Regions from separate parts of the Metapseudomonas otitidis genome, predicted to be linked through region 1. Evidence: riboswitches for the same ligand, from Rfam matches in the RefSeq annotation. Region 1 holds a riboswitch; each other region holds the start of a gene.
What was found. A riboswitch is a leader RNA that binds a small molecule or an ion and turns the genes downstream of it on or off. The one in region 1 is predicted to bind cobalamin.
Positions count from the first base shown of each region.

Region 2: it holds a riboswitch for cobalamin, as region 1 does, so the genes downstream of both, PotMrB4_RS14605 (energy-coupling factor ABC transporter permease) here and PotMrB4_RS17480 (TonB-dependent receptor) in region 1, are expected to answer to the same signal.
Region 3: it holds a riboswitch for cobalamin, as region 1 does, so the genes downstream of both, cobG (precorrin-3B synthase) here and PotMrB4_RS17480 (TonB-dependent receptor) in region 1, are expected to answer to the same signal.
Region 4: it holds a riboswitch for cobalamin, as region 1 does, so the genes downstream of both, cobW (cobalamin biosynthesis protein CobW) here and PotMrB4_RS17480 (TonB-dependent receptor) in region 1, are expected to answer to the same signal.

Region 1 is NZ_AP022642.1:3,820,675-3,827,522, reverse strand. Features, by position in the region: gene PotMrB4_RS17495 (FecCD family ABC transporter permease) at 1-738, opposite strand, end outside; gene PotMrB4_RS17490 (ABC transporter substrate-binding protein) at 735-1,700, opposite strand; gene PotMrB4_RS17485 (ABC transporter ATP-binding protein) at 1,697-2,476, opposite strand; gene PotMrB4_RS17480 (TonB-dependent receptor) at 2,487-4,640, opposite strand; cobalamin riboswitch at 4,749-4,952, opposite strand; gene PotMrB4_RS17475 (class I SAM-dependent methyltransferase) at 5,071-5,700, shown strand; gene PotMrB4_RS17470 (IS110 family RNA-guided transposase) at 5,844-6,791, opposite strand.
Region 2 is NZ_AP022642.1:3,184,880-3,191,727, forward strand. Features, by position in the region: gene PotMrB4_RS14585 (class I SAM-dependent methyltransferase) at 1-48, shown strand, start outside; gene PotMrB4_RS14590 (glycosyltransferase) at 45-701, shown strand; gene PotMrB4_RS14595 (GGDEF domain-containing protein) at 671-1,882, opposite strand; gene PotMrB4_RS14600 (LysR family transcriptional regulator) at 1,916-2,815, opposite strand; gene PotMrB4_RS14605 (energy-coupling factor ABC transporter permease) at 3,286-3,969, opposite strand; cobalamin riboswitch at 4,023-4,218, opposite strand; gene PotMrB4_RS14610 (TonB-dependent hemoglobin/transferrin/lactoferrin family receptor) at 4,546-6,600, shown strand; gene PotMrB4_RS14615 (MbnP family copper-binding protein) at 6,611-6,848, shown strand, end outside.
Region 3 is NZ_AP022642.1:859,224-866,071, reverse strand. Features, by position in the region: gene PotMrB4_RS04085 (MFS transporter) at 1-1,072, shown strand, start outside; gene PotMrB4_RS04080 (hypothetical protein) at 1,078-1,488, opposite strand; gene PotMrB4_RS04075 ((2Fe-2S) ferredoxin domain-containing protein) at 1,551-2,258, opposite strand; gene PotMrB4_RS04070 (cobalt-precorrin-6A reductase) at 2,255-2,986, opposite strand; gene cbiE (precorrin-6y C5,15-methyltransferase (decarboxylating) subunit CbiE) at 2,983-4,185, opposite strand; cobalamin riboswitch at 4,266-4,470, shown strand; gene cobG (precorrin-3B synthase) at 4,559-5,872, shown strand; gene PotMrB4_RS04055 (precorrin-8X methylmutase) at 5,869-6,495, shown strand; gene PotMrB4_RS04050 (precorrin-2 C(20)-methyltransferase) at 6,495-6,848, shown strand, end outside.
Region 4 is NZ_AP022642.1:875,489-882,336, reverse strand. Features, by position in the region: gene PotMrB4_RS04160 (OmpW/AlkL family protein) at 1-31, shown strand, start outside; gene PotMrB4_RS04155 (NAD-dependent epimerase/dehydratase family protein) at 167-1,093, opposite strand; gene PotMrB4_RS04150 (sugar nucleotide-binding protein) at 1,086-1,970, opposite strand; gene cobM (precorrin-4 C(11)-methyltransferase) at 2,182-2,934, opposite strand; gene PotMrB4_RS04140 (cobalamin biosynthesis protein) at 2,931-3,371, opposite strand; cobalamin riboswitch at 3,470-3,663, shown strand; gene cobW (cobalamin biosynthesis protein CobW) at 3,755-4,807, shown strand; gene cobN (cobaltochelatase subunit CobN) at 4,868-6,848, shown strand, end outside.

The DNA of each region.
Region 1 (6,848 bases):
CCGGCGGGGTTCGAAGCCGAGGCTGGCGGCGGTGTCTTCGCCGCTCATCAGTGCGTTCAGGCCGCGGGCCTGGGCCATCAGCAGCGCCAGGCCGAGGGCCAGGCTGACGGCTGGCAGGGCCAGCAGCTCCCAGCGGGCGAGGCCGAGCCCGCCGAGCATCCAGAACAGCACCGAGCTGGCGGCATGCGGGTCACCGAGGAACAGCAGCAGGTTGACCAGCGCCATGCACAGGAAGGACACCGCCACGCCCGCCAGCAACAGGCGGTCGCTCTCCAGGCGGCCGTGGCGGCTGGCGATAGCGAGCACCAGGGCGGTGCTCGCCAGGGCGCCGACGAAGGCTGCCAGGGGCAGGCTCAGGTGGCCGGCGAACTCGCCCAGGTAGAGCACCACCAGCACCGCGCCGAGGGCGGCGCCGGAACTGACGCCCAGCAGGTGCGGGTCGGCCAGGGGGTTGCGGGTGGTGGCCTGCAGGGCGCTGCCCACCAGGGCGAGGCCGGCGCCCACCAAGGCGCCGAGCAACACCCGTGGGGCGCGGATCAGCCAGACGATGCTGGCCTGGCCGTCGCTCCAGTCGCCCCGCTGCAGCAGCCCCAGGCGTTCGCCGACGATGGCCCAGACCTGCTCCTGGGGCAGCCGCGCCGGGCCGAAGCCGAGGGCGGCCACCAGCGACAGCGCCAGCAGCGCGGCCAGCCCCACCAGCAGCAGGCGGAAGGCACCGGCCGAACGCAACGGCCTCACCGGGCGACCCCGGCGAACACCTGCGGGTGCAGCCCGGCGGCGAGGGCTTCGATGGCGGCGGCGTTCTCCACCGAGGGCGTGGCGTCCAGGTAGGGCAGCACCAGAAAGCGCCGCTCGCGGATGGCGGTGACCCCGGCCAGGGCCGGCTGGGCCAGCAGGAAGTCGCGCTTCTGCTGCCAGCTGCGCTCGCCGTAGTCGACGATGACGATCACCTGCGGGTCGCGCTCCACCACGGTTTCCCAGTTGACCTGGGTCCAGCTGGCGGCCAGGTCGCTGAGCAGGTTATGCCCGCCGGCGGCTTCGATCAGGGCCTGGGGCATGCCGAGGCGGCCGCTGCTGAAGGGGCGGTCTTCGCCGCTGTCGTAGAGGAACACCCGGGGCCGCTCGGCGACGCCGGCCAGGCGTTCGCCCACGGCCGCCACGCGGGCCTTGAGGCCGGTCACCAGGGCCTGGGCGCGGGGCTCGACGTCGAAGATGCGGCCGAGGTTCTCCAGGTCGCGGTAGAGGTCATCGAGGCTGGCCGCCTCGCGGGGCATGACGTGGGCGCAGGACTCGCTCAGTTCGTACACCGGGATGCCCAGCGGCGCGAGGGTGGCGGGGGTGACGTCGCCACCCACGTGCATGCCGTAGTTCCAGCCGGCGAAGAAGAAGTCGGTGTCGGCGGCCAGCAGGGTTTCCACCGAGGGGTACTTGCGGGCCAGTTCCGGCAGGCCGGCGAGGGCCTCGCGCAGGCTCGGGTCGAGGGTCTTCCAGCCGCTGACGCCGCTGTAGCCGGCCATGCGCTCGCGCAGGCCGAGGGCGATCAGCATGCCGGTGAGGTTCACGTCCTGGCTGACGGCGTGGGTGGGGGCGTGCTCGAACACCACCTGGCGGTTGCAGCTGGTGATGGTCACCGGGTACTGGGTGGCCTGGGCGCTGCCGGCGAGCAGCAGGGCGGCGAGGGCGAGGGAGCGGCTTTTCATGGGGGAGTGATCCAGGTGATGCGTGGGTGGCCGCCGATGGGGTGGCGGTCCACCAGCGCTGGGGTGCCGAACACCTCCAGCAGGCGTTGCGGCGTGAGCACGGCTTCGGGGGTGCCGCTGGCTACCAGGCGGCCGCCATCGAGCACCAGCAGGCGGTCGCAGAAGGCGGCGGCGAGGTTGAGGTCGTGGAAGCTGGCCAGGGTGCTCAGCCGCAGGCGGCGCAGCAGGGCCAGCAGCTCCAGCTGGTAGCGCGGGTCGAGGTGGTTGGTGGGTTCGTCGAGCAGCAGCAGGCCGGGGGCTTGCACCAGGGCGCGGGCCAGCAGGGCGCGTTGTTTTTCGCCGCCGGAGAGCCGGGCGAACGGGGTGTCGCGGTGGGCCTCCAGGGCCACCTGGCGCAGCGCTTCGCCGACCCGGGCGCGGTCGGCGGCGGTGTCGCCGTCGAACGGCCCCTGGTGGGGCGAGCGGCCCATGGCGGCGACCTCGGCGACGCTGAGGCCGAAGTCGCTGGGGAACTCCTGCAGCACCACGGCGACCCGCTGTGCGCACCAGCGCGGCGGCTGGCGCCAGATGTCCTCGTCGTCCACCCGCACCGTGCCGCCGTGGGGGCGGGCGGCGCGGTAGATGCAGCGCAGCAGGCTGCTCTTGCCGCTGCCGTTGGGGCCGATGAGGCCGACGAACTCGCCTTCCGCCACGTCCAGCCCGATGCCGTCCAGGGACCAGCCGGCGAGGGCGCCGTCAGGGGCCCAGCGCAGGTCATGGAGGTTCAGGCGGGACATGGCGTAACCCTCAGAAGCTGTAGTCGGCGGTGACGAAGAACGAGCGCGGCTGGCCCAGCAGCCACTGCTGGCCGCCGTTCTGCTGGGTGACGGCGTAGCGGCGGTCCAGCAGGTTGTTCAGCTCCAGCCCCAGGCGCGTGTCGGGCAGCACCTGCCAGCCGAGGTTGGCGTCGAGCACGGTGTAGCCGGGTACTTTGACGGTGTTGGCGGCGTCGGCGTAACGGGCGTCGACGTAGCGCGCGCCGAGGCCAGCGTCCAGGTCATGGCCGAGCGCCTTGCTGACCCAGAGGTTGGCGGTGCGCCGTGGCACGTCGGTGGGGCGGTTGCCGGACCGGGAGACGAGAAGATCGTCCTTGGCCTCATTGAATTCGTCGTACTCGGCGCGCAGCAGCGAGGCGTTGGCCGAGACGTGCCAGCCCTGCTCCAGAGCCAGTTCCAGGGTCGCCTCCAGGCCGTCGGAGGACTGCTGGCCGATCTGCTGGGCCTGACCTTTTGCTGATTCGCGGGAGAGCAACTTCTTCTTGACGATGTGGTAGGCGGCCAGGGTCCACTCGCCGCGCCCGTCCCAGAACTGCTGCTTGAGGCCGAACTCGGTCTGCTTCGACTCGGTCAGGTCCATATTCTGCTGGCCAGAATTGAGGGTGATGAGGTTGCTGACGCCGTCCTCGCTGGTGGAGTACTGGCCGTAGAAGGACAGCTGCGGGGTGGCGGCGAACACCAGGCCGGCGCGCCAGTTGCCGCCCTGGATGCTGCGGTCGCTGCGCAATGGTTGTGCGCGGTTCTCGTTGGGAAGATCGGTGCGGTCGATGTGGTTCTGGTCGCGACGCAGGCCGGTGACCACGGACCAGCGCTCGCTCAGTTGGGTGCGGTTCTCGGCGAACAGGGCGGCGGTGTGGGTTTCGCTGCGCGAGTGCGGGCGGTAGGCCGAGGCGCTCTGGAAGTAGCCGGGGGCGGGGTTCCACGGGTCGACGTAGTCGCCGTCGATGTCGGTGTAGGGCGCGTTGTTCAGCAGGTCGAAGCGGATGCGGTTGAACTCGCCGCCGACCAGCGTGCGGCTGTCGAGGCCGAACAGTGAGTGGTCGAAGGTGAAGGTCTGGCGGTCGCCGATCTGCTCCTGCTCGTGCTTGATGCGCAGCTGCTCGGCGCGCTTCAGCTGGCCCCGGCCGGCGTCCCAGGTGTAGGCCTCGGCGTTGCGCCAGTAGCGGCGGCTCTTGATGTGGTAGAGCTGGTTGCTGGCGCTGAAGCCTTCGCTGGGCGTCCAGTCGGTGACGAGCCGGGTCCACTGGTCGTTGTAGTGCAGCTCGGCGTTGTGCAGGTTGTAGTTCTTGTCTTTCAGGCTGTCCCGCAGGTGGCCGTCGATCAGCGGCGTGCCGAAATAGTTCATCGGCTGCAGGTCGCCCTGGTCGTGGGCGAGGGTGAAGGCCAGGGCGTCGCTGGCCTGCCAGCGCAGGGCGGCGCTGAGGCCGAGGTTCTTCGAGTCGCCCCGGTCGATCCAGCCGTGGCTGGCCTCGCGGTTGAGGTTGAGGCGGTAGCTGAGGGTGTCGGTGAGCGAGCCGCCGCTGTCCAGGGCCATCTGCTGGCGGTCGTCGGAGCCGTAGCCCAGGCGCAGGCGGTTGCGGATCTCGCCGTCGAAAGGCTTCTTCGGCACCACGTTGATCACCGCGCCGGTGGCGCCTTCGCCGTAGAGCACCGAGGCCGGGCCACGGATCACGTCGATGCGCTCGACCATCCACGGGTCGGTGGGGAAGGTGGTGGTGCCCATGCCGGTGTAGAAGCGCGTGCCGTCGTACAGCTGCATCACCGAGGCGTGGCCGGTGAAGCCCCGGGCCGAGAGGGCGGTGCCGCCGTTGCCGGGGGTGCCGATGTGGGTGATGCCGGGGCTGCGGGTCACGGCGTCCTGCACGGTGGCGTTGTTGCGTGCGCGCACCTCGTCACCGCTGATGGCGCTGGTGCTGGCCGGGGTTTCCAGGGCGGACAGGCCCAGGCGCGAGCCGGCGGGCACGGGCGTGTCGAGGCGGATGGCGGTGTCGTCCGCCTGGTCGGTGACGGCGGTGGCCGGTAGCGCCAGGGTGCCGTCTTCGGCGTGCAGGGAGAAGGAAATGGATAGCGCGAGCAGGCCGAAGGCGGCGCTCGCCGGAGCGTTGGAGCTGAAGGTACGGGACATGTCGTTCCTATCACGTCAGGAATGAATGGAGCCCGGAGGGAATGCAAAGGCGCGCGCGGGCGCGTGCACCCGTGCGAGAAACCGGCCCGTGCCCGCCCACCGCGGGTTTGCCTATCGATGCTCCAGGCCGGTCTCCGGGCTTGCGAGGATCACGCCGCATTCGCCTTCCCATGCCGTGGGCACAGTGGCGTACCGAATGCAGCGCTCGCTTACCGTTGCGGGGGCAGCGCCGGACTGGTCCTGATGGACGCACCGGCTTCCCGTTTCACCTCACGCGCGGCGGCGTGAGGCACCTGGAACGGCGCGCATCTGACCACTGGCACGGGGTGGCGTCAACCGTTGTCGGGAATCATTCGCCCTGTCGGCCGGCCATGGCCGTTCCCATCGCAGCCGGTAGAATGCCCGCCGCCGTTCACTGCCCGGAGGCCCCATGAGCCTGGAACCCCACGATCTCGATGCCATCAGCGCCATCACCCTGGATGACTACCAGCGCAATGCCGAGGGCTTCCGCGAGGGCACCCGCGACCACGACGTGAGCCAGAACATCGAGGCGCTGCTGCGCCATCTGGGGCCGGGCGGGCCGTTCGACATCCTCGACTTCGGCTGCGGCCCGGGGCGCGACCTGCAGACCTTCCGCCGCCTCGGCCATCGCCCGGTGGGGCTGGACGGTACGGCGCGCTTCGTCGAAATGGCCCGCACCGATGCCGGTTGCGAGGTTTGGCAGCAGAACTTCCTGGCGCTGGAGCTGCCCGCCGAGCGCTTCGATGGGGTGTTCGCCAATGCCAGCCTGTTCCACGTGCCGCTGCAGGAGTTGCCGCGTGTACTCGGCCAGTTGCACGCCACCCTGCGGCCGGGTGGCGTGTTGTTCAGCTCCAATCCACGGGGGCAGAACGAGGAGGGCTGGAACGGCCAGCGCTACGGCGCCTGGCACGACTACGCGCGCTGGCGTGAGTTGCTGGAGGCGGCGGGCTTCCAGGCGCTGGAGCACTATTACCGGCCGGCGGGGCTGCCCCGCGAGCAGCAGCCCTGGCTGGCGAGCGTGTGGCGGAAGCCGGCCTGAGCAACGGCCATTGCCGGGGGGCTGTCGAGAGATGCCTGGGCAGGGCACCGTCTGAAAAGCTATGCCCAAAAGCGTGTTGCTGATTATCGAGTTCTATTGATGTCACCTGTTTCGCCTTGCCGGGCGAGCAACCGTGTTCAGCGTCAAGCCACTTGAGGCCTGAAATGTGCCTGATCACGGAGCATCGCATTGAGGATGGTGAGCAGTTTCCGCATGCAGGCGACGACCGCTACTTTGCCGGGTTTCCCCTGTTCTTTTAGTCTCCGATAGAAGCTGTGCACGACCTCGTTGCGGCTGCGAATGGCCGACAGCGTGGCCATGTAGAGCACCTTCCTGACTTCGGATCGCCCACCCCAAACTCGCCGGGTACCCCGGTAGTAGCCGCTGTCCCGGTTGAAGGGCGCGACACCCACCAATGCCGCAATCTGCTTGCGGTTCAGGTGGCCCAGCTCTGGTAGTAGAGCCAGCAACGTGATTCGACATACGGGCCCAATACCTTTCACTTCAGCCAGCAAGTCATCCTTGGCCCGCCAGATCTCTGATTTTTGAATGGCATCATTCAACCCTGCATCGCTGGCTCTGAGGCGCTTTTCCAGCCACTGGATATGCAGCTTGATGTCACGCCGCAAGGCCTTGCCTGCTGCCTGCTGCAAGCGCAGCTTCTCGGCGACCATCATGTCGACCAATTGACGCCGACGCCCAACTAGATCCGCCAGTTCGAGCGCTTGCTCCTCGGGTAGCGGCCGTACGGTGGGACGAATGGCAATCCCGAATGTGGCGAGAACCCGAGCATCCAACGCGTCAGTCTTGGCCAGTTGGCCCGATGCCTTGGCAAAGTCACGGACCTGCCTTGGATTGGCCAGTACCAACGGCAATTGCTGTGCAGCCAGCTCCGCAATCAGGAGACGCTCCAGGCCACCCGTTGCCTCAGCCACGATGAGGTTGGGTGCCAAGGCCAGCATATCGGTGGCCAGTTGGGCCCTACCTGAAGCGTCGTTGGCATAGCGCTGGAGCGTGGCGCTGCCACTGACGAAGACATCGAGAAAGTTCTTCGAGATATCGATTCCGACAACGAGGAGTTCTTGGTTCATGGCATTCCTCTCTCACCCTGACTTGCAGAAACGAGCTTTGAGCTCAGGCAACCGTTC
Region 2 (6,848 bases), 640 kb from region 1:
GCCACCACGGTGGCCCAGCGTGAAGGCCTGCGCGAGGGGCCGGCATGATCGGCGTGGTGATCCCCGTGCATGACGAAGAAGCCCACCTGGGTGCCTGCCTCGACTCCGTACTCCTTGCAGCCACGCACCCAGGGCTGGGCGGCGAGCCGGTGCGCGTGCTGGTGGTGCTGGACAGCTGCAGCGACGGCAGCGCCGCCATCGCTCATGCCTACGGGGTGGAGACGCGGGCGCTGCAGGCGCGCAACGTGGGCCGTGCGCGAGGCGAAGGGGCGAGGACGCTGCTGGAAGCCGGCGCCCGCTGGATCGCCTGCACCGACGCCGACAGCGTGGTGGATGCCAACTGGCTGGTGGACCAGCTCGAAATGGGGGCGGAACTGGTCTGCGGCACCGTGCAGGTCACCGACTGGGACGACCTGCCGGAGCACATCCGGGACCGCTATGAGCAGCACTACTGCGACGCTGACGACCACCGCCACGTGCACGGCGCCAACCTCGGCTTCTGCGCCCGCGCCTACCTGCGCGCCGGGGGCTTTGCGCCCCTGCCGGCCCATGAGGACGTGCACCTGGTGCAGGCCTTCGCCCGGATCGGCGCACGCATCGCCTGGAGCGCACGGCCCCGGGTGTACACCAGTGCCCGGCTGCTGGGGCGCGCGCCGGAGGGCTTCGCCGGCTACCTGAGGGCGCTGCTGGCCTCCTCCTGAAGCGGCACCGGCGAACCCTCCACGGCCACGCAGCTGCGGTTGCGGCCCAGGCGCTTGGCCTCGTAGAGCAGCTCGTCGGAGCGGCGGTACATCAGCGCCTCGCTGACCGGCAGGTGGAACAGGCAGGCACCGACGCTCACGGTCAGCACCGGGGCGGCTGCCGATCGGGCATGGGGGACTTCCAGGGCCCGCACCTGCTGGACGATCCGCAGCGCCACCGTTTCCAGATGGGCCTCCTCCACGTCGTAGAGCACCAGGGTGAACTCCTCGCCACCCAGCCGCGCGGCGATGTCCAGCGGGCGGCGGGCGAAGGCCTCCAGCACCCCGGCCACCGCGCACAGGGCGGCGTCTCCGGCCTGGTGGCCGTAGTAGTCGTTGTACTGCTTGAAGTAGTCGAGATCGATGATCAGTTGGGCCAGGCTCGCGCGCTCACGCGCGGCCAGGCCCAGCACGGTCTGCACGTGCTGGTCGAAGGCGCGGCGGTTGTGCAGGCCGGTCAGCGGGTCATGGCTGGACTGCCACTTGAGCAGCTCGCGCAGGAGGAACTGCTCGCGCTTGACCTGATCGCGGATGTAGCCCCCCGTGGCACAGGCGAGGATCGACAGCAGGAACACCAGGGATACCGAGCCGTACTGCTCGGGTGCCTCTGCGGCGTACACCGGGTAGCCCACCAGCAGCCAGAGAGCGAACAGCGCCAGGGCCACCAGCAGGCTGCGACGGAAGCTGATGCCCAGGGGGAAGAAGGCCGCCACGCCGAGCAAGGCGAAGATGCCGTCGGAGAAATACAGGCCCTTGATGCGGTAGATGAAGATCGAGGCCATGCCACCGGCCAGCACCAATAGCAGCACCCACGAGGCGAAGCGCACCGAGTAGGCCTCGATGCCGCGCAGCAGCATCTGCAGCACCAGGCCGGTGAGCAGCAGCAGGATGCCGACCCGCACCCCCGCCAGCAGTACCAGCCAGCCATCGAGACCGGCCTGCAGGTCGAAGTGCAGCAGGTCCAGCCCCATGAACAGCGCCCACACCAGCAGCACCACCACGGCCGAGGCCTTCTGGAACGGCAGGAAATCCCGCGTCAGCGATTCGCGGTACTGCTGCTCCAGGCGGGGCGGAAAGCGCGGACGCATGAAGGTCCGGCCCTGGTGTGCCTGGTACAGCTGCTCGTTGTCCGGATCGCGCATTCCCTACTCTCCCCCCGGCGGCGCCGGTCCCCATCAGGCATGCCCGGTCTGCACCAGGTCGCAGGCCTGCTGGGCCGTCGCCACGGCGAAGTCGAGCACCGCACGCCCGCAGGCCGAGAGCGTGCGGTGGCTGGAATAGGCGGCATGCAGCGCCCGCCCGCGTACGGCGTAGTCGGGCAGGATGCGCACCAGCTGCTCCTTGCGCCATTCCGCGGCCAGGGTGGACAGCAGGGCGATGCCCGAATCGTTGATCGCTGCATTGAGCAGGGCCGAGCTGGACGTGGTCGCCAGCCGCCCGTTAGGGCGCAGGCGATAGGTCCGGCGGCCGCAGCTCGAATGCAACTCGCAGCTTTGGACGTTCTTCAGGTGCAGGCAGGCATGTTCGGCCAGGTCCTCCACCCGCTCCGGCACGCCGTGCATGGCCAGGTAGCCGGGGCTGGCGTAGAGACCCAGCTCCAGGTCGAACAGCTTGCGTACCACGTAGGCGTCGTTCTTCAGCTCACCGAGGAAGAACAGCAGGTCCAGCCCGTCCAGCACCAGGTCCGGCTCGTGGTCCGCCACCACCACGTCCAGTTCCAGCCCCGGGTGCTGGCGCAGGAGCTGGCTGAAGAAGCCGTTCTCCTGGCATTCGAAAAAACCCGTGGGCACCTGGATGCGCACCTGGCCGACGATGCCCTGGGCGTCGTCACGCAAGGTGGCCAGGGCGTTGCCCAGGTGGTCGATGCTCGTCTTGCATTTCTGGTAGAGCCGCTCCCCATCGGCCGTGCAGCGCAGCAACCGGGTGGAGCGGAGAAAAAGGGCCGTGCCGAGACTGCGTTCCAGGCTCATCAGGCGGCGGCTGAGGGTATTGGCAGGTATCCCTAGTACCCTGCTTGCTTTTGCGAAGCTCCCTGCCCGTACGATCTGCACGAATAAAGCCAAGTCATCCAGCATCTTCACCAACTTCGAAACTCGTCGAGACTTATCCGCGTCGTGCAGTTTTCATGCTAACAGCCGTATTTTTTGCAGAGAACCTACATTTCCGGACTGCCAATCTCCATTTTTCGAATGAACTTAGTCGGCAAGTAGCGCGCTAACTGCCGTGCTTTGCGAGGTCGATTCAATGGCGCCGGACTTTTGTCAAGGAGTGCGCCAAGCCCACACGCGGCGGGGCTTTCAGCAGTTCGAGGGAAAATTTCGTATTGAGCCGGACGAAACTTGGAAGTTGGCCAAGTTGTGAGCGATGGGATTAATCCGGGGAAGTTGTCATGTGCCGCCGTTTACTGGCGAACTTGGATGTTGCGAGGCGTCGGAAAGTCGTCACATTCACAGCCATGTGAAACTTGGGCGACGGAAACAGGACAGATTCGAAGGGTAATGACGAGGCCGCCCGTCCATTGCAGCCGGGCGGCAGGTGTGTCGGATCAGGCCGCGGCGTGGTGCAGGCGGACGTTAAACAGAGGGCCCTGGCTGTAGCGCGACAGGGTCTTGGCCAGGGCCAGTACGCCCAGGTCGATCAGCGGTTCCACCAGGATCACGCTCATGTAGGCCAGGCCGAAGGTGCTCACCGAGGCCAGGGTCTCGGCGGTGAAGCCGTGGCCGTAGAAGGCCCAGAAGGCCACCCAGGCGACGATGCCGCCCTGGTAGGCGGTGGACAGCGCCAGGGCCTGGCTGTAGCGGGTTTCCACGTAGGCGGTGCGAGCCGGGATGATGCGGTTGGCCAGCAGGCTGATGCCCCACAGGGGCACCAGCAGGGTGGTGACGTTCATGCCGTACTGCGGCAGGTCGAAGGGGGCGAAGAACAGGCCCTGGACCAGCAGCCCGGCGGCCAGGCCGATGGCGGCCGCGCCGGCGCCGAACATCAGCAACAGGGTCGAGCCGAGGATCAGGTGGACCTCGGAGACGCCCACCGCGTGATGCGGGAACACCTCGAAGAAGCAGAACACCAGGGCCGTGGCGATCAAACTGCGCAGGGCCAGGGCGCTGATGCCGCCGTTGGTGCGGATGCTGTCGTAGGCCATCTTGGCGGTCAGGCCGAAGGCGGTGACGGCGGTGCCATAGCTGAGCAGGAGCTTGGCGCCTTCGACGACGCCGGGTTCGATATGCATGTGCGGTTCCTTGCCGCGCCCACCGCGCGGTGACCAGTTCTAGGGGTCGGGCCTCGTGCCCGTTACGGATGGCAGGTCTCCTGGCTCGCAGGTCAATGCTCCACCCACCTTCCCGGCCGGGGCCAGTGGTGCTTCGGGTTTCGCTCGCTGCTTACAGTTGCGGGGGCAGCCATGGCCTGGGCGTTGCGCCGCACCATGTTCCCTGTTGCTCCGGGCGGTTGCCCGGAAACCATCGGCGGCCATCTTACTGGCGGGCCTGCGGGCGGCAAAGGCAAATTTTTGCGCCCCTGCGAGCGCCCCGTGCGCCTCCCTGCCTGCGACAGTCCGCCACAGTCGACTTTCCCCTGCCAGCCAGGCGCCACCCGCAGGCCTCCGGGCGCCCGGGGTGTGGCAGCTCGTCGCAGTCGGGCCGCATCGGGGGCCCTTGCTAGCATCCGTCCCGCAGCGCCCCAGAGGCCTGCCAAGTGCATGCGGGCGCCATGAGGCGCCCGGTAGTCATCCAGGGATCGGACAGCTCGGCGCCATGCGGCACAGGTCGTTCCCGGAACCACTCGACAACAACAGGGACCGACGCCCATGGCCGTGATGCCATCCCCTTCGTTCTGGCGCTCCGCCTTCCTCCCCTCGCCCGCCACGGCCTGGCCGCTGCTGCTCCTGCTCTGCGCCGCCGCCCAGGCCCAGGGAGACGGCAAGACCCTGGTGCTGGACAGCACCACCGTCACCGCCACCCGCAGCGCCAACAGCAGCTTCGACCTGCCGGCCTCGGTGTCCACGGTGGACCGCAAGGCCCTCGAGGATGCCCAGGCCGATAGCCTGTCCAGCGTGCTGCGCAGCCTGCCCAACGTGAACTTCGGCGGCGGCCCCCGCCCTGCGGCACAGATCCCCGCCATCCGTGGTCTGCAGGGGCCACGCATCATCCTCACGGTGGACGGTGCGCGGCGTAACAACGAGGGCGGCGTGAACAGCCCGCTGCTGCTCGACCCCGACTTCATCCGCCAGGTGGACGTGGTGCGCGGCCCCATGTCGGCGGCCTATGGCAGTGGCGGCCTGGGCGGCGTGATGGCCTTCGAAACCCTGGCAGCGGAGGACTACGTCGACCCCGAGCGCGGCTACGGCGGCCAGGCCAAGGTGGGTTACCGCAGCGGCAACGAGGCCTTCTCCACCCACCTCACCGCCGCAGCACTGAACGACCAGGCCGACGTGCTGGCCAGTGCCACCTACCGCAACTACGGCGCCATTCACACCGGCAAGGGCGGCGCGGATTCGGAGTACCCCAACGACGGCGACCTGGGCGCCAGCCTGCTCAAGGCCGGCCTCAACCTGGGCGAACTGAACCGGGTGGAGCTGAGCCGCCAGACCTTCGACGACGACTTCACCGGCCCCACCAACCCCGGCGGCAACCTGGTGTTCCCCTTCGACCAGGACACCCGCCGCCGGCAGGAGCAGTACACCGGCAACTGGTCGTTCCACGACACCGACCGCAGCTGGCTGGACGGCAAGCTGAGCCTCTACCGCACCCGCTTCAGCCTCGCCGGCCACAGCCGCTCGACACCGCCCCAGGCCGACACCTCGGCCATGACCCGTACCGACGGCGGCAGCCTGCAGAACACCAGCACCTTCGAGGTGGGCGAGCACTACCGGCAGCGCCTCACCTACGGCGTGGACTACTACAAGGACACCGCCGAGAACACCTCCAACGGCCAGGGCAACTCGGTGCTGCCCGACGGCGAGCTGCGCGCCCTTGGCGGCTTCATCCAGAGCGAGCAGACCTTCGACCGCTGGACCCTGATCGCCGCGTTGCGCCACGACGACTACAGGCTGTCCTCCCCCGGCCAGGGCGACGCCCGCCACAGCCGCCTCTCGCCGAAGATCGCCCTGAAGTATCAGCCCATCGACCCCCTGGGGCTGTTCGTCAGCTACGGCGAAGCCTTCCGCGCGCCGACCATGACCGAGATGTACGGCAACCTGGACACCCGCCGGGCGCTGTTCAACTTCCGCCCCAACCCGGGCCTGGAACCGGAGACCAGCAAGACCTGGGAAGCCGGCTTCACCCTGGACTTCAGCGACCTGCTGGCCGCCGGCGACCAGTTCCGCCTCAAGGCCACCGGCTTCGACGAGGACGTCTACGACCTGATCGACTCCCAGGTGGTCGGCACCTACGTGCGCCAGGCGCCCTTCGCCGGCGTCGGCCAGGTGTTCCAGCGGCGCAACGTGGCCCGGGCCGAGCGCCAGGGTGGCGAGATCGAGGCGGCCTACGAGCTGGACCGCCTGAGCGTCGGCCTGGGGTACTCCCAGCTGCGCTCGCGCAACGCCCAGACCGGCGCCGACCTCTACGCACCGCCGGACAAGCTGGCCCTGACCCTGGGCTACCGCCTCGACGAGCAATGGTCGATCAACTACCGCGGGCAGTTCGTCAAGGCCCAGGACTACGACGACACCCTGCTGCGCCGCCGCGACGGCTACGCCCTGCACGACATCGGCCTGACCTGGGAGCGCGACCCGTACCGCGTCGACCTGGGGGTGACCAACCTGTTCGACCAGGCCTACGCCACCTACCAGCAGACCCAGGCCAACACCTTCAGCTACGAGGAAGGCCGCAGCGTCAACCTCACCCTCAGCTCGCGCTTCTGAGAGGCCGTCCATGCACGCTCATCGCTTTCCCCTTCTGCTCGGCACGGCCCTGCTCTCGGCATGCGCCGCCCAAGCCCCCAGCGGCCCGCAGCCGGTGGTGATCGACTTCGCCCTGCTGGCCAACGGACACCCCGCCCGCTGCGGTGCGCCCCTGGGCCCGCTGGGCGCTGATGCCCGCTCCTCGACCCTGCGCGATGCACGGTTCTACGTGCAGGACGTGGCGCTGGTCCGCGCCGACGGCCAGGCCG
Region 3 (6,848 bases), 3.0 Mb from region 1:
CGGTTTCGGCATGGCCTGCTGGGCGCCGCTGGTGCCCTATGCGAAGGCGCGCCTGGACATCGGCGAAGCGGTGCTGGGGCTGTTGCTGCTGTGCCTGGGTGCCGGCTCGATGCTGTCGATGCCGGTGGCCGGTGTGCTGGCGGGGCGGATCGGGGCGCGCCCGGTGATCCTGGTGGGCGGGGTGGGCCTGTGCTGCGCCATGCCGCTGTTGGCCGGCGCGGATTCCAGCCTGCTGCTGGCCCTCGCCTTGGCGCTGTTCGGCGCCTCCCTGGGCGCCATGGACGTGGCGATGAACATCCACGCCGTGGAGGTGGCGAACGATGCGCCGGTGCCGCTGATGTCGGGCTTCCACGGCCTGTTCAGCCTCGGTGGCTTCGTCGGTTCCCTGGGCATGACCGGCCTGCTGGCGGCCGGCCTGGCACCGCTGCCGGCGATCCTCGTCGCCCTGCTGGTGGTGATCGCCGGCCTCGCCCTTGCCGGCCCGCGCCTGCTGCGCACCCGCTCGGGCGGCAGCGGGCCGCTGTTCGTGGTGCCGCGCGGGCTGGTCCTGCTGCTGGGGGCGCTGACCTTCGCCATGTTCCTGGCCGAAGGCGCGCTGCTGGACTGGGGCGCCATCCTGCTGGTGGAGACGCGCCAGTTCGACCCGGCCAAGGCCGGGATCGGCTACGCACTGTTCTCGTTGGCGATGCTCAGCGGTCGGCTCACCGGGGACCGGGTGATCGCCCGGCTGGGGGAATACCGCGTACTGGTGGGCGGCGGCCTGCTGGCCACGGCCGGCTTCGCGCTGATGCTGCTGGCGCCGCACACCGTCCTGGCGCTGGCGGGCTTCCTGCTGGTGGGGCTGGGCGCGGCCAATATCGTGCCGGTGCTGTTCAGCGCTGCCGGTCGCCAGGGCACCATGCCGGCCAATCTCGCCGTGGCGGCGGTGACCACCGTGGGCTACGCCGGCGTGCTCGCCGGGCCGGCACTGGTGGGCTTCGTCGCCCAGGGGCTGGGGCTGGTGACGGCCTTCGTGATCCTCGGGGCGCTGATGCTCTCGGCCCCGCTGACGGCGCGCTGGTTCGTGCGCTGACCCGTTCAGCGGTCAGCAGAGTTGTATCTCTCGCAAGCAGGCGCGGTGAGCGCCAGCAAGCGGTGGTTGTAGCGTTTGGCGAAATCCCGGGCCGGCTGCTGGAGTTCAGCCATTTCCTCGGTACAAACCACGTCCGAGGTGCCCGGCACGACTCGGGTGGGAAACGGCCCCAGGCACTCAAGTGTCGCCGGGGACAGCCCCGGAAGCGTCCCCGTGTAACCGAGGACGAGCATGAATTCGATACGCCCCGCACGGGCTGCTTCCAGCGCCAGCGCCTCGGGCGACTGTTTCAGCAAGGCATTCAACGCGGCGGTCTCTTCACGCTGCGGCGGGCAATCCGGATCCGGATCAGCCTGAGCCTGAACGAGGACGACAGTGGACAAGGCAAGACCCCAGGCAAAAGCCGACCGGCTCATCACAGCTCCATGCAGGCCGGGCATCCCGGCCCGGCATCTGTCCGTTTAGCGAAGAGCAACGCTCACCCCTTCATCAACAACTCCGGCACCGCCCGCTCTTCGACGATGCGCGCCTGCACCCAGCGCAGCACCTGCTCTTCGCTCTCCAGGCGGTACCACTCGCCTTCCGGGTAGAGGCTGGCGGTGGGGCCGAGGTCGCAGGGGTATTGGCACTGGGTACGGGTGATGTGCACGCCGCCTGCGCATTCCAGCTTACCGGCGGCCTTGAGGGTCTCCCGCAGCTTTTTCCACAGCGGCAGCGCGCCCCGGCGGGTGCAGCGCGGGCCGTTGCACAGCAGCAGGCGCCGGGCATGGGGCGGGATGCAGGACCAGGCGTGGCTCTCCGGCAACGCCGGCACCTCGGCGCAGGCCAGGTGCAGCTCGGTACGCGCCACCAGGGCGCAGGCGGCGCCGGCCGGGTCGCTGTCGTACTGACCCAGCAGGCTGGCGACGAACAGCTGCTCCGGAGCCGGGTACCGGCCGAGTTCGCTGCGCAGCCAGTCCAGGTGCGGCGGCGTGCTCTGCGGGTCGAGGTCGATCACCAGCAGCGGGCGCGGGCTGGCCTGTACGGCCTCGCGCAGGGCATCGAGGCCGGTGCCGGTATCGATCACATCGGCCAGCGCGGCCTCGCCCCGCAGGGCGACCAGTTGGCGGCGGAACAGCTCGGCGAAGGCGCCCTCGGCGAGGTCGGGCCCGGCGAACAGCACGCGGGCGTAAACGGTGGCGGTCATGGTGTGTCCAGGTAGGGGCCGAGGGCCTGCCAGAGGGCCTCGACCGAGTCGAATTCGCGGGTCACCGGCGGCAATGCCGGGCGCTTGAGGATGAGCACCGGCAGGCCGCGCTCACGGGCCACCTGCAGCTTGGGCTCGGTGGACTGGCTGCCACTGTTCTTGCTGATCAGCACGTCGGTGCCGAGGCGCTCGAACAGCGCACGCTCCTCGTCCAGGTGGAACGGCCCGCGCGAGCCGATCACCTCGAAGCGCTCGCCGGGGGCCTGCCCCTGCAGGCAGCGCACCGTCCAGTGCTGGTGCTCGGGCACGCTGTGCAGGTGCTCCAGCGGCTCGCGGCCGAGGGTGAAGAAAGGCCGGCGGAACGGCGCCAGCGCGGCCATCAGGCCGGCCCAGTCGTCCACCTCGTGCCAATCGTCACCAGGGCCGGCCTGCCAGCCGGGGCGGCGCAGCGCCCAGCAGGGCACCCCGGCCAGTTCGGCGGCGCGGGCGGCGTTGTGGCTGATCTGCGCGGCATAGGGGTGGGTGGCGTCCAGCAGTAGGTCGATGCCTTCCTCGCGTAGGTACTGCGCCAGCCCATCCGCCCCGCCGAAGCCGCCCACGCGCACCTGGCAGGCCAGGTCCTGGGGCACCTTGCCGAGGCCGGCGAGGCTGTACACATGGGCGGGGCCGAGGCGACGGGCCAGGGCCAGGGCCTCGGTCACGCCGCCCAGCAGCAGGAGGCGGCTCATGGCTTGAATGCTTCCAGCAGGGTGATGGGCAGGGCCGAGCGCCAGGTGTCGAAGTCCCCCAGCGGCTGGGCCTGGGCGACGGCAATGCGGGTCAGGCTGCCGCCGTGGTCGGCGCGGAAGGCCACCAGGGTCGCCTCGCTCTGCAGGGTCACGGCGTTGGCCACCAGGCGACCGCCCGGCTTGAGCCGCGCCCAGCACTGCGCCAGCACGCCGGGGTCGGTGACGCCGCCGCCGATGAAGATGGCATCCGGCACCGGCAGGCCCTCCAGCGCGGCCGGGGCTTCGCCGGCCACCAGCTGCAAGCCGGGTACGCCGAGGGCGTCGCGGTTGTGCTGGATGTGCGCCTGGCGCCCGGCGTTGGCCTCGATGGCCAGGGCGCGGCATGCCGGATGGGCGCGCATCCACTCGATGCCGATGGAACCGCAGCCGGCACCCACGTCCCACAGCAGCTCGCCGGGGCGCGGCGCCAGGCGGGCCAGGGTGACGGCGCGGACATCGCGCTTGGTGAGCTGGCCGTCGTGGCGGTAGGCGTCGTCGGGCAGGCCGCAGGTGACCGGCAGCGCGCGGGTGCCGGGGTCAGCCGCCACCTCCACCGCCACCAGGTTGAGGTCGGCCACCGCCACGTCGCTCCAGGCGTCGGCCAGGCCGTCGAGCCGGCGCTCCAGGGGGCCGCCCAGGTGCTCCAGCACGGTGAGGCGACTGGCGCCGAAGCCGCCCTCGGCCAGCAGCGCCGCCAGGGCCGCCGGGGTGCGGCCATCGTTGCTCAGCACCAGCAGCCGCGCGCCGGGGTGCAGGTGGCCGTTGAGCACCGCCAGGGGCCGCGCCACGGTGGACAGCAGCGTCACCTCCTGCAGCGGCCAGCCCAGCCGTGCCGCCGCCAGGGCTGCGGACGAAGGCGCCGACAGCACCTGCATCTCCCCGGCCGGCACCTGCCGCGCCAGGCTGGCGCCCACGCCGAACAGCATCGGATCGCCACTGGCCAGCACGCACAGGGCCGTGCCCCGCCGCGCCAGCACCGGCTCCAGGGAGAACGGGCTCGGCCAGGGCGTGCGCACGGCACGGACGCAGCGCGGCAGCAGCGCCAACTGACGCGGCGCCCCCACCACTTCAGTGGCCCCCAGCAACGCATGGCGCGCCGCCTTGCCGAGGCCCGCATAGCCGTCCTCACCGATACCCACAACCGTCAGCCAGGGCTGCATGGAAACTCCCGTTTCTAGCGAGGTGTCAGCCGCTTGCCGTTCCGACAGGCAGCCTTTTCCTCATGTCGCGCAAAGCGGGCATAATAGCGCCCTTCATCGGTTGCCGGCCCCTACAAGGCGCTGGCCAGTGCCCATCCGGGCACTGAGGGAACACGGTCGCACCGTGGCTGCCCCCGCAACTGTAAGCAGCGAGTCCACGCACCCTGGCCACTGAGCAGCGCTCGGGAAGGCCGCGGAGGATGACGACCTGCCAGCCAGGAGACCTGCCGGTGAAACCAGTCGCGTGTGAGCGCATCGGGCGGGGTGTATCGATGCAAACGTGTCCCTGGGCTAGGGATATTCCGGTCGCCGCGACGCCAACCAGGGTGACCCGTTGAAACAGGCCGAATCCGCTGCCGCCACCGTCCGCCCCTCGGCCTGCCCGGGGTTGCTGCGCATCGTGCAATCCGGCGATGGCGGCATCTGCCGCATCAAGCTGCCCTGTGGCCGCCTCCAGGCCCGCCAGGCCCGCGCCGTGGCCGCAGCCGCCCGGCAATACGCCAGCGGCGTGATCGAGGCCACCAACCGCGCCAACCTGCAGATCCGCGGGGTAAGGATCGGTGCCGAAGCGGCGCTGATCGATGCACTGCTGGCCGCCGACCTGGGCGCCCCCTCGCCGGGTGCCGACGACGTGCGCAACCTGATGGTCAGCCCGCTGCTGGGCCTGGCGCCCGGCCACGAGACGACCGCCGCCCTGGCCGATCGCCTGCTGGCCCTGCTGCAGGACACCCCGCGCTTCCACGCCCTGTCGCCCAAGTTCGCCCTGCTGCTGGACGGCGGCGAAGCCCTGGCCATGCTGGAGCACCCCCACGACCTCTGGCTCTGCGCCCTCGGGCCGCAGGCCGACGCCCTCTTCGCCTTCGGCCTGGCCGGGTGCCCGCCGCAACAGGCGTACGACGCCCCCGCCCTGGGCGCCGTGCCCGCCGCCCAGGTGCCGGCTTTGGTGGAGGCGTTGCTGCACCTGTTCCTCGACCGCGCCCGCCCCGAGCAGACGCGCATGCGCCACCTGCTGGCCGACCTCGGCCCCGCCGCCCTGCTGGCGGAGCTGGAAACCCGCCTCGGCGCGCCCCTGCATGCCGTGCCGGACTGGCGCCGCGACACCGCCGGCGCCCTCGGCCACCTGGGCGCCGTGGCTGGCCGGCATGCCGGCGGCGCCGCCCCCCTCGGCCGGCTCGATGCCGAACAACTGATGGCCCTGGCCGACCTGGCGGACCAGCAGAGCGACGGCCACCTGCGCCTCACCCCCTGGCAATCGGTGCTGCTGCCGGCCCCCCGCGATCTCGACGGCGCCCTCGCCGCCCTCGCCGCCCTGGGCCTGGTCACCGACCCCGACGCGCCCCTGGCCCGGCTCATCGCCTGCACTGGCTCCAGCGGCTGCCCACGCAGCCTGGCCGACACCAAGGCCGACGCCCTCGCCCTGGCGCCGCACCTGCCGCCCCGGGTGCAGCTGCACCTGACCGGCTGCCCGCGCTCCTGCGCCGCCGCCCACGTCGCGCCCTTCACCCTGCTGGCCCGCGAACCGGGCCGCTACGACCTCTACCAGCGCGCCCGCAGCGGCTTCGGCCTGCTGCTGGCGAGCGACCTCGACCTCGAACAGGCCAGCGCCCGACTGGCCGCCACTCCTGACAGCTGGAGCTCCACCGAATGATCGATTACATCCGCGATGGTCAGGAGATCTATCGCCATTCCTTCTCCATCATCCGCGCCGAGGCGGACCTCAGCGCCATCCCGCCGGACCTGGAGAAGCTCGCCGTGCGCGTCATCCACGCCTGCGGCATGGTCGACGTGGTGCAGGACCTGGCCTTCTCCCCCGGAGCAGGTGCCGCCGGCCGCGCCGCCCTGGCCACTGGCGCGCCGATCCTCTGCGATGCGCGCATGGTGGCCGAAGGCATCACCCGCGCCCGCCTGCCGGCCAACAACCCGGTCATCTGCACCCTCAACGACCCCGGCGTGCCGGAGCTGGCCCGCGAACTGGGCAATACCCGCTCGGCAGTGGCCCTGGAGCACTGGCGCGCGCACCTGGAAGGCAGCGTGGTGGTGATCGGCAACGCCCCCACCGCGCTGTTCTACCTGCTGGAGATGCTCGACGCCGGCGCCCCGAAACCGGCGCTGATCCTCGGCTTCCCGGTGGGCTTCGTCGGCGCGGCCGAGTCCAAGGACATGCTCGCCGCCGACAGCCGCGGCGTGCCCTACGTGGTGGTGCGCGGCCGTCGCGGCGGCAGCGCCATGGCCGCCGCCGCCGTCAACGCCCTGGCCACGGAGGTGGAGTGATGAGCGGCAAGGGACGGCTGATCGGCCTCGGCGTGGGCCCGGGCGATCCGGAACTGATCACGCTCAAGGCCCTGCGCCTGCTGCAATCGGCCCAGGTAGTGGGCTACTTCGTCGCCAAGGCCAAGGCCAATCGCGGCGAGGGCGGCAACGCCTTCGGCATCATCGAGCAGCACCTGGCGGACGCCCAGGTGCGCATGCCGCTGGTGTACCCGGTGACCACCGAGAAGCTGGAGCCGCCGCTGTCCTATGAAACGGTGATCAGCGACTTCTACGACACCGCCGCCCAGCAGGTGGCCGAGCACCTCGACGCCGGCCGCGACGTGGCGGTGATCTGCGAAGGCGACCCGTTCTTC
Region 4 (6,848 bases), 2.9 Mb from region 1:
CTACATGGTCGGCCTGGGCTACAAGTTCTAAGCCCTGCTGCACAGAACAAAGGCGCCTTCGGGCGCCTTTTTCGTTTGGGCTGCTGCGGTCCCGGGGTGAAGCCCTAGGGTGAAAGCGAGCGGAAAGAAGAAAGGCGCCCGGAGGCGCCTTTCTCATGGAGCGGGCTCAGCGGCCGAGCAGCTCGGCCAGGCCCTTGGCCAGGGGCGTCGGCTCGGGGAAGTCGAAGCGTGCCAGCAGGCGCTGGTTGTCGGCCAGGGAATGGCGGATATCCCCCGCACGCCCGGGCGCATGACGGATCTCAGGCAGACCGCCCACCACCTCGCCGATGGCCGCCAGCAGTTGGTTCAGGCTGGTGGACTGGCGCAGGCCGACGTTCACCGCCCCCACCTCCACAGCCGGCATCTCCAGCGCCTCGGCCAGCACCTGCACCAGGTCGCCGACGTAGAGGAAGTCACGGGTCTGCTCGCCATCGCCGAAGACGGTGATGGGCGAACCGGCCAGCGCCCGCTCGGTGAAGATGCTGATCACCCCCGAGTAGGGCGACGATGGGTCCTGGCGCGGGCCGTAGATGTTGAAGAAGCGGAAGATCGCCGGCTCCAGGCCGTGCTCGCGCCGGTAGAAATCCAGGTAGTGCTCGCTGGCCAGCTTGTCCGACGCGTAGGGCGTCAGCGGTGCCTTGGCGGTGTCTTCGTCGATGGCCTGGCCTTCGCCGTTCTGGCCGTAGATCGCGGCGCTGGAGGCGAACAGCACGCGCTTCACCCCGTGGGTGCGCATGGCTTCGCAGACGTTCAGGGTGCCGATGAAGTTGGCCTGGTGGGTCGCCACCGGGTCATCCACCGAAGCCTGTACCGAGGCCACGGCGGCCAGGTGCGCCACCGCCTTGCAGCCGGCCATGGCACGCGCGACCACCGCCGCATCGGCCACGTCGCCCTCGATCAGCTCCAGGTGCGGGTTGTCCAGTGCCAGGTTGCCGGGCTTGCCGGTGGAGAGGTTGTCCAGCACGCGCACGGCGTGCCCGCGGGCCAGCAACTGGTCCGCCAGGTGCGAACCGATGAAGCCGGCGCCGCCGGTGATGAGGATGGGATCAGCCATGTCGGTAGTAGCGGTCCAGCAGGGCCGGCAGGGCCGCACGCCAGGCGCGCGGCTTGATGCCGAAGGTGTGGAAGATCTTCTTGCAGGCCAGCACGGCGTGCTGCGGTTCGTCCGCCGCGTCGGGGCGGGCCGCGTGGGCCTGCGGGGTGATGTCCTGCACCTTCAGCGGGTGCAGGGCGCGTGCCTCGGTGAGCACCGCCTGGCCCAGGGCCAGGGTGGTGGTCGCCTCGTGGGCGCCGTAGTGGTAGGTGCCCCACAGCGGCGCGGCGCAGTCCAGCTGCTTGAGCACCGCCAGCATGACCCGCGCGGCATCGTCGGCCGGGGTCGGGTTGCCACGGCGGTCGTCCGCCAGGCAGATCTCGTCGTCCCGCTCGGCGCGGACCAGGAAGCGGCCCAGGGTGCCTTCGCGGCTGTCGTCCAGCAGCCAGCCGAAGCGCAGCAGCACATGGCGCGGGCACAGGGCGCGAACGCTCTGCTCGATGCGCCAGAGGGACTGGCCACGCAGGCTCAGGGGAATGGTCTCGTCCTTCTCGCTGTAGGCCGTGGCGCGGGCGCCATCGAAGACCCGGTAGCTGGAAGGCTGCAGCAGCACGATGTTGTGGTGCTGGCACAGCTCGGCGAGGCGCTCCACCGACCGCTCCTGGGCCGCGAAGCGCTCAGCGCTCACGTCTTCGGCCTGGAACCAGTCGAAGTAGTAGGCGAGGTTCACCACCGCGTCGGGGCGGGTGTCGTCGAGCAACTGCGTCAGGCTGGCGGCGTCCCAACCCTGCTCGGGCGGGCGCGGGGCGAGGAACCCCACATCATCCTCGGCACCCAGGCGAATCAGCGCCTGTCCAAGGGCATTGCCACCGCCCAGCAGCATCAAGCGCATTCGCATAAGGAGTCAGGTCGCTCAAGGCCGAAGTCATACGGACGGGCCGGCCAAAGGCCGGAAAGGCTGCATTCTGCGGGTTTCACAGCGGTACGTCACTACAGGCCCGCCGAAAAGCCCGGGCGGATCGGGGCGGGCAAGGCGAACGCAGGCGAAAAAGCCGGCATCCGGCAGGCAACACTCAGCGATATGCAGCGATCCTCTCGCGACCGAGCCGTCACTCGCCCGGCCGGTACAGGTGCGCATGCCCGGCGCGGTACAGCGACGAGTCGGCAAAGCCCTCGGCCGCCAGCACCTCCCCCACCAGGATCAGCGCCGTCCGGCGAAAGCCCACGGCCCGCACCTTCTCGGCGATGTCGGCGAGGGTGCCGGTGACCTGGGCCTGGTCCGGCCAGCTGGCGCGGTGGATCACCGCCACCGGGCAGGCCGGCCCGTAGTGCGGCAGCAGTTCGGCGACGATTTCCTCGATCCGGCTCACCCCCAGGTGGATCGCCAGGGTCGCCCGGTGACGGGCCAGGTCCCCCAGGGACTCGCCCTCGGGCATCCGCGTCTTGCTGGCGTGGCGGGTGAGGATCAGCGTCTGCGACACCTCCGGCAGCGTCAGCTCGCAGCCCAGCAGGGCCGCACAGGCCGCCGTGGCAGTAACGCCCGGCACGATCTCGTAGGGAATGCCACGCTCGCGCAGGTGGCGGATCTGCTCGCCGATGGCGCCATACAGCGACGGATCGCCCGAATGCACCCGCGCCACGTCCTGGCCCCGGGCATGGGCCTCGGCCAGCAGCGCAACGATCTGCTCCAGGTGCAGCTCGGCGGTGTTCACCACCTGCTGCGCCTGGTGCCCCTCCAGCACCGCCTCCGGCACCAGCGAGCCGGCATAGAGGATCACCGGGCAGCGGTGGATCAGCCGCTGCCCCTTCACCGTGATGAGTTCCGGATCGCCCGGACCGGCGCCAATGAAATAGACCGTCATGGCCGTTCAGCCTCCAGGTGGATGCAGGCCAACGCGCAGGTCGCGCGAGCACTGCGGCGTTTGTCGAGCAGCAGGTGCGAAGGCCCCTGCCCCAGCCGATCGGCCAGCGCCAGGGCCGCCGCCTCGGCCACCCCCGCACTGCCGGCCAGGGCGCGGACCCGCTCGGACGGCTGGCTCAGGCGCGCCTCCAGGGCGTTCAGCGCCTCGGGGGAAACGCCCTGCAACGGCAGGTTGCGCTCCGCCGCCAGCGCCTGCAGGCCTAGCTCCAGGGCGCGGTCCTCGCGGGTCGCCAACGCCGCCAGGCGCGCCGGCGGCACCCCGGCCTCGGCCAGGCAGGCATCCAGCAAGGCCCCCAGCTCCGCCGCCGTGCAGCCCTGGCGGCAGCCGAAACCGGCCACCAGCGAAGGCGGCGTCAGGGAAGGAGCAGCGGGGTTCATGGCGTGGCAGGCGACCGGGCGGGAAAAATCCGCGCAAGGACAGCACGGGCCCGACGAGGCGTCAACCAACGCGATTGACCGCCGCCCGGGCCCTGCGTAGCCTTCCGTCCTTTCGAGGTTCTCCAGCGAGCGCTGGAGCTAAGAGGGAACGTGGTCCAAGCCACGGCTGCCCCCGCAACTGTAAGCAGCTGATGCCCTGTCCACAGCCACTGCCCACGGGCGGGAAGGCGGACCCGGCGGCGCCCCGCGCCAGGCTGCGAGCCAGGAGACCTGCCTCGGCGAATTTCCAGACAACCGGGCGGGGTGATCCGGTGGCGAATACCTCCAGTGGGCCCGGCCCGCTGCATTCGTCATGCCCGCCACAGAGCACCTGAGAGGCGCGCATGAAAACCCTGGCCAAGCTCCCCGTCACCATCGTCACCGGCTTCCTCGGTGCCGGTAAGACCACCCTCCTCCGCCACATGCTGGACAACGCCCAGGGTCGCCGCATCGCGGTGATCGTCAACGAATTCGGCGAGCTGGGCATCGACGGCGACATCCTCAAGCAATGCAGCATCGGCTGCAGCGAGGAAGAGGCCGTGGGCCGCGTCTTCGAACTGGCCAACGGCTGCCTGTGCTGCACCGTGCAGGAAGAGTTCTTCCCGGTCATGCGCGAACTGGTGGCGCGCCGTGGCGACCTCGACCAGATCCTCATCGAGACCTCCGGCCTGGCCCTGCCCAAGCCCCTGGTGCAGGCCTTCCAGTGGCCCGAGATCCGCAATGCCTGCACCGTGGACGCGGTGATCACCGTGGTGGACAGCCCCGCCGTCGCCGCCGGCACCTTCGCCGCCTTCCCCGACCAGGTGGACGAGCAGCGCAAGCAGGACCCGAACCTCGACCACGAATCGCCCCTGCACGAACTCTTCGAAGACCAGCTGGCCAGCGCCGACCTGGTGATCCTCAACAAGACCGACCTGCTGGATGCCGACGCCCTGGCCGCCGTACGCGCCGAAGTCAGCGAAGAGCTGCCGCCGGCGGTGAAGGTGGTCGAGGCCGCCTCCGGCAAGCTTCCGCTGGACGTGCTGCTGGGCCTGAACGCCGAAGCCGAGCTGCACATCGACAGCCGCCCCACCCACCACGACCACGAAGAACACGAGGACCACGACCACGACGAGTTCGACTCCTTCCACGTCGACCTCCCGGAAGTGGACGAGCGCGCCCTGCTCGCGGCCCTCGGCCAGTTGGTGGAACGCCACGCCATCCTGCGCATCAAGGGCTTCGTCGCCGTCACCGGCAAGCCCATGCGCCTGCTGGTGCAGGGCGTCGGCAAGCGCTTCGACAAGCACTTCGACCGCGCCTGGCGCAGCGACGAGCCCCGCGCCACCCGCCTGGTGGTGATCGGCCAGGAGCTGGACCAGGCCACCATCGCCAACGAACTGCGCACCGCCCTGGCGTAACCACCGAACCGGCGCCTCTCCCCCGGGAGAGGGCCGCTCCACCGAGCCGAGGCCCGAGCCATGCACCTGTTGCGCACCCAGCCCGGCGGCTTCGTCCCCGACGATGGCATCGCCCATCTGGCCCAGACGCCCGCCGAGCTGGTCATCCTCTGCAGCGGCGACTCGCACCTGGCGCTGCTGGCCGAGGCCGCCCGCACGCTGCCGGAGGACTACCCGAGCCTGCGCCTGGCCAACCCGATGCAGCTGCAGAACCACGCCTCGGTGGACCTCTACGTCGACGAGGTGCTGCAGCACGCCAAGGTCATCCTCATCTCCGTGCACGGCGGCGTCGGCTACTGGCGCTACGGCATCGAGCAACTGGTGGCGCTGGCCGAGCGCGGCGCCACGCTGATCCTGGTGCCCGGAGACGACCGCCCCGATCCCGAGCTGGCACGGCTCTGCACCGTTCCCACAGAGGATGCCGAGCGCTACTGGCACTACCTGCGCCAGGGCGGGCTGGACAACGCCCGGCAGCTGTTCGCCTGCCTCGCCAGCCGCTGCCTGGGCCACGCGATGCCCTGGGAGGAGCCCAGGGCGCTGCCCCGCGTCGCGGTCTACCACCCGCGCCAGCCCAACGCCGGGCTCGCCCACTGGCGCGCCGACTGGCAACCCGAGCAGCCCGTGGTGGCGCTGGTGTTCTACCGCACCCACCTGCAGGCGGCGAACACCGGCTTCCTCGACACCTTCTGCGAACGCCTCGCCGCCCAGGGCCTCAACCCCCTGCCCATCGCCGTGGCCAGCCTCAAGGAGGCCGCCTGCCTGGCCACCCTCGAAGACTGGCTGGACGAGGCCGGCGTCGAGCTGATCATCAACACCACCGGCTTCGCCCAGTCCTCGCCGGAGGCCCCCAGCCTGCGCCCGTTCCGCCGCGACGTGCCGGTGTTCCAGGCCATCTGCAGCCTGGACAACCAGCCCCAGTGGGAGGCCAACGCCCAGGGCCTGGGCCCCCGTGACCTGGCCATGCACGTCGCCCTGCCGGAGCTGGACGGCCGCCTCATCACCCGCGCCATCAGCTTCAAAGGCCTGGCCTGGCGCAGCGAGCGCAGCCAGAGCGACGTGGTCTGCTACCTGCCCCATGTCGAGCGCATGGACTTCGTCGCCGAACTGGCGCGGCGCTGGCTGCTGCTGGCGCGCAAGGCCAACGCCGACAAGCGCGTGGCGCTGATCCTCGCCAACTACCCCACCCGTGACGGCCGCATCGGCAACGGCGTGGGCCTGGACACCCCGGCCGGCGCGCTGAATATCCTCCGCGCCCTGGAGGCCCGGGGTTACCCCGTGGCCGGCCTGCCGGAGAGCGGCACCGCCCTCATCCACAGCCTGCTGGGCGGCGTCAGCAACGACCTCGACAACCTCGACGCCCGCCCCTGCGCCCAGAGCCTGGCCCTGGACGACTACCTCGCCTGCTTCTCCCGCCTCCCCGAAGCCAACCAGCGGGCGGTGACGGAGCGCTGGGGCGAGCCGCAACAGGACCCGATGTTCCGCAGCGGACGGATGATGATCGCCGGCCTGCGCTTCGGCCTCGCCTTCGTCGGCATCCAGCCGGCGCGGGGCTACCAGTTGGACCCGGCGGCCATCTACCACGACCCGTCGCTGGTACCGCCCCACGGCTACCTGGCCTTTTATTTCTGGCTGCGCGAGGTGTTCGGCGCCGATGCGCTGGTGCACGTCGGCAAGCACGGCAACCTCGAATGGCTGCCCGGCAAGGGTGTCGGCCTGTCCGCCGAATGCTGGCCGGACGCGGTGATGGGGCCGCTGCCGAACATCTACCCCTTCATCGTCAACGACCCCGGCGAAGGCGCCCAGGCCAAGCGCCGCGCCCAGGCGGTGATCATCGACCACCTGATGCCGCCGCTGACCCGCGCCGAAACCTACGGCCCGCTGCGCGACCTGGAGCGCCTGGCCGACGAGTACTACGACGCCTCCCTGCTCGACCCCCGCCGGGCCGTGCAGCTGCGCGGCGAAATCCTCGAACTGGTCAGGGCCACCGCCCTCGACCGCGAGC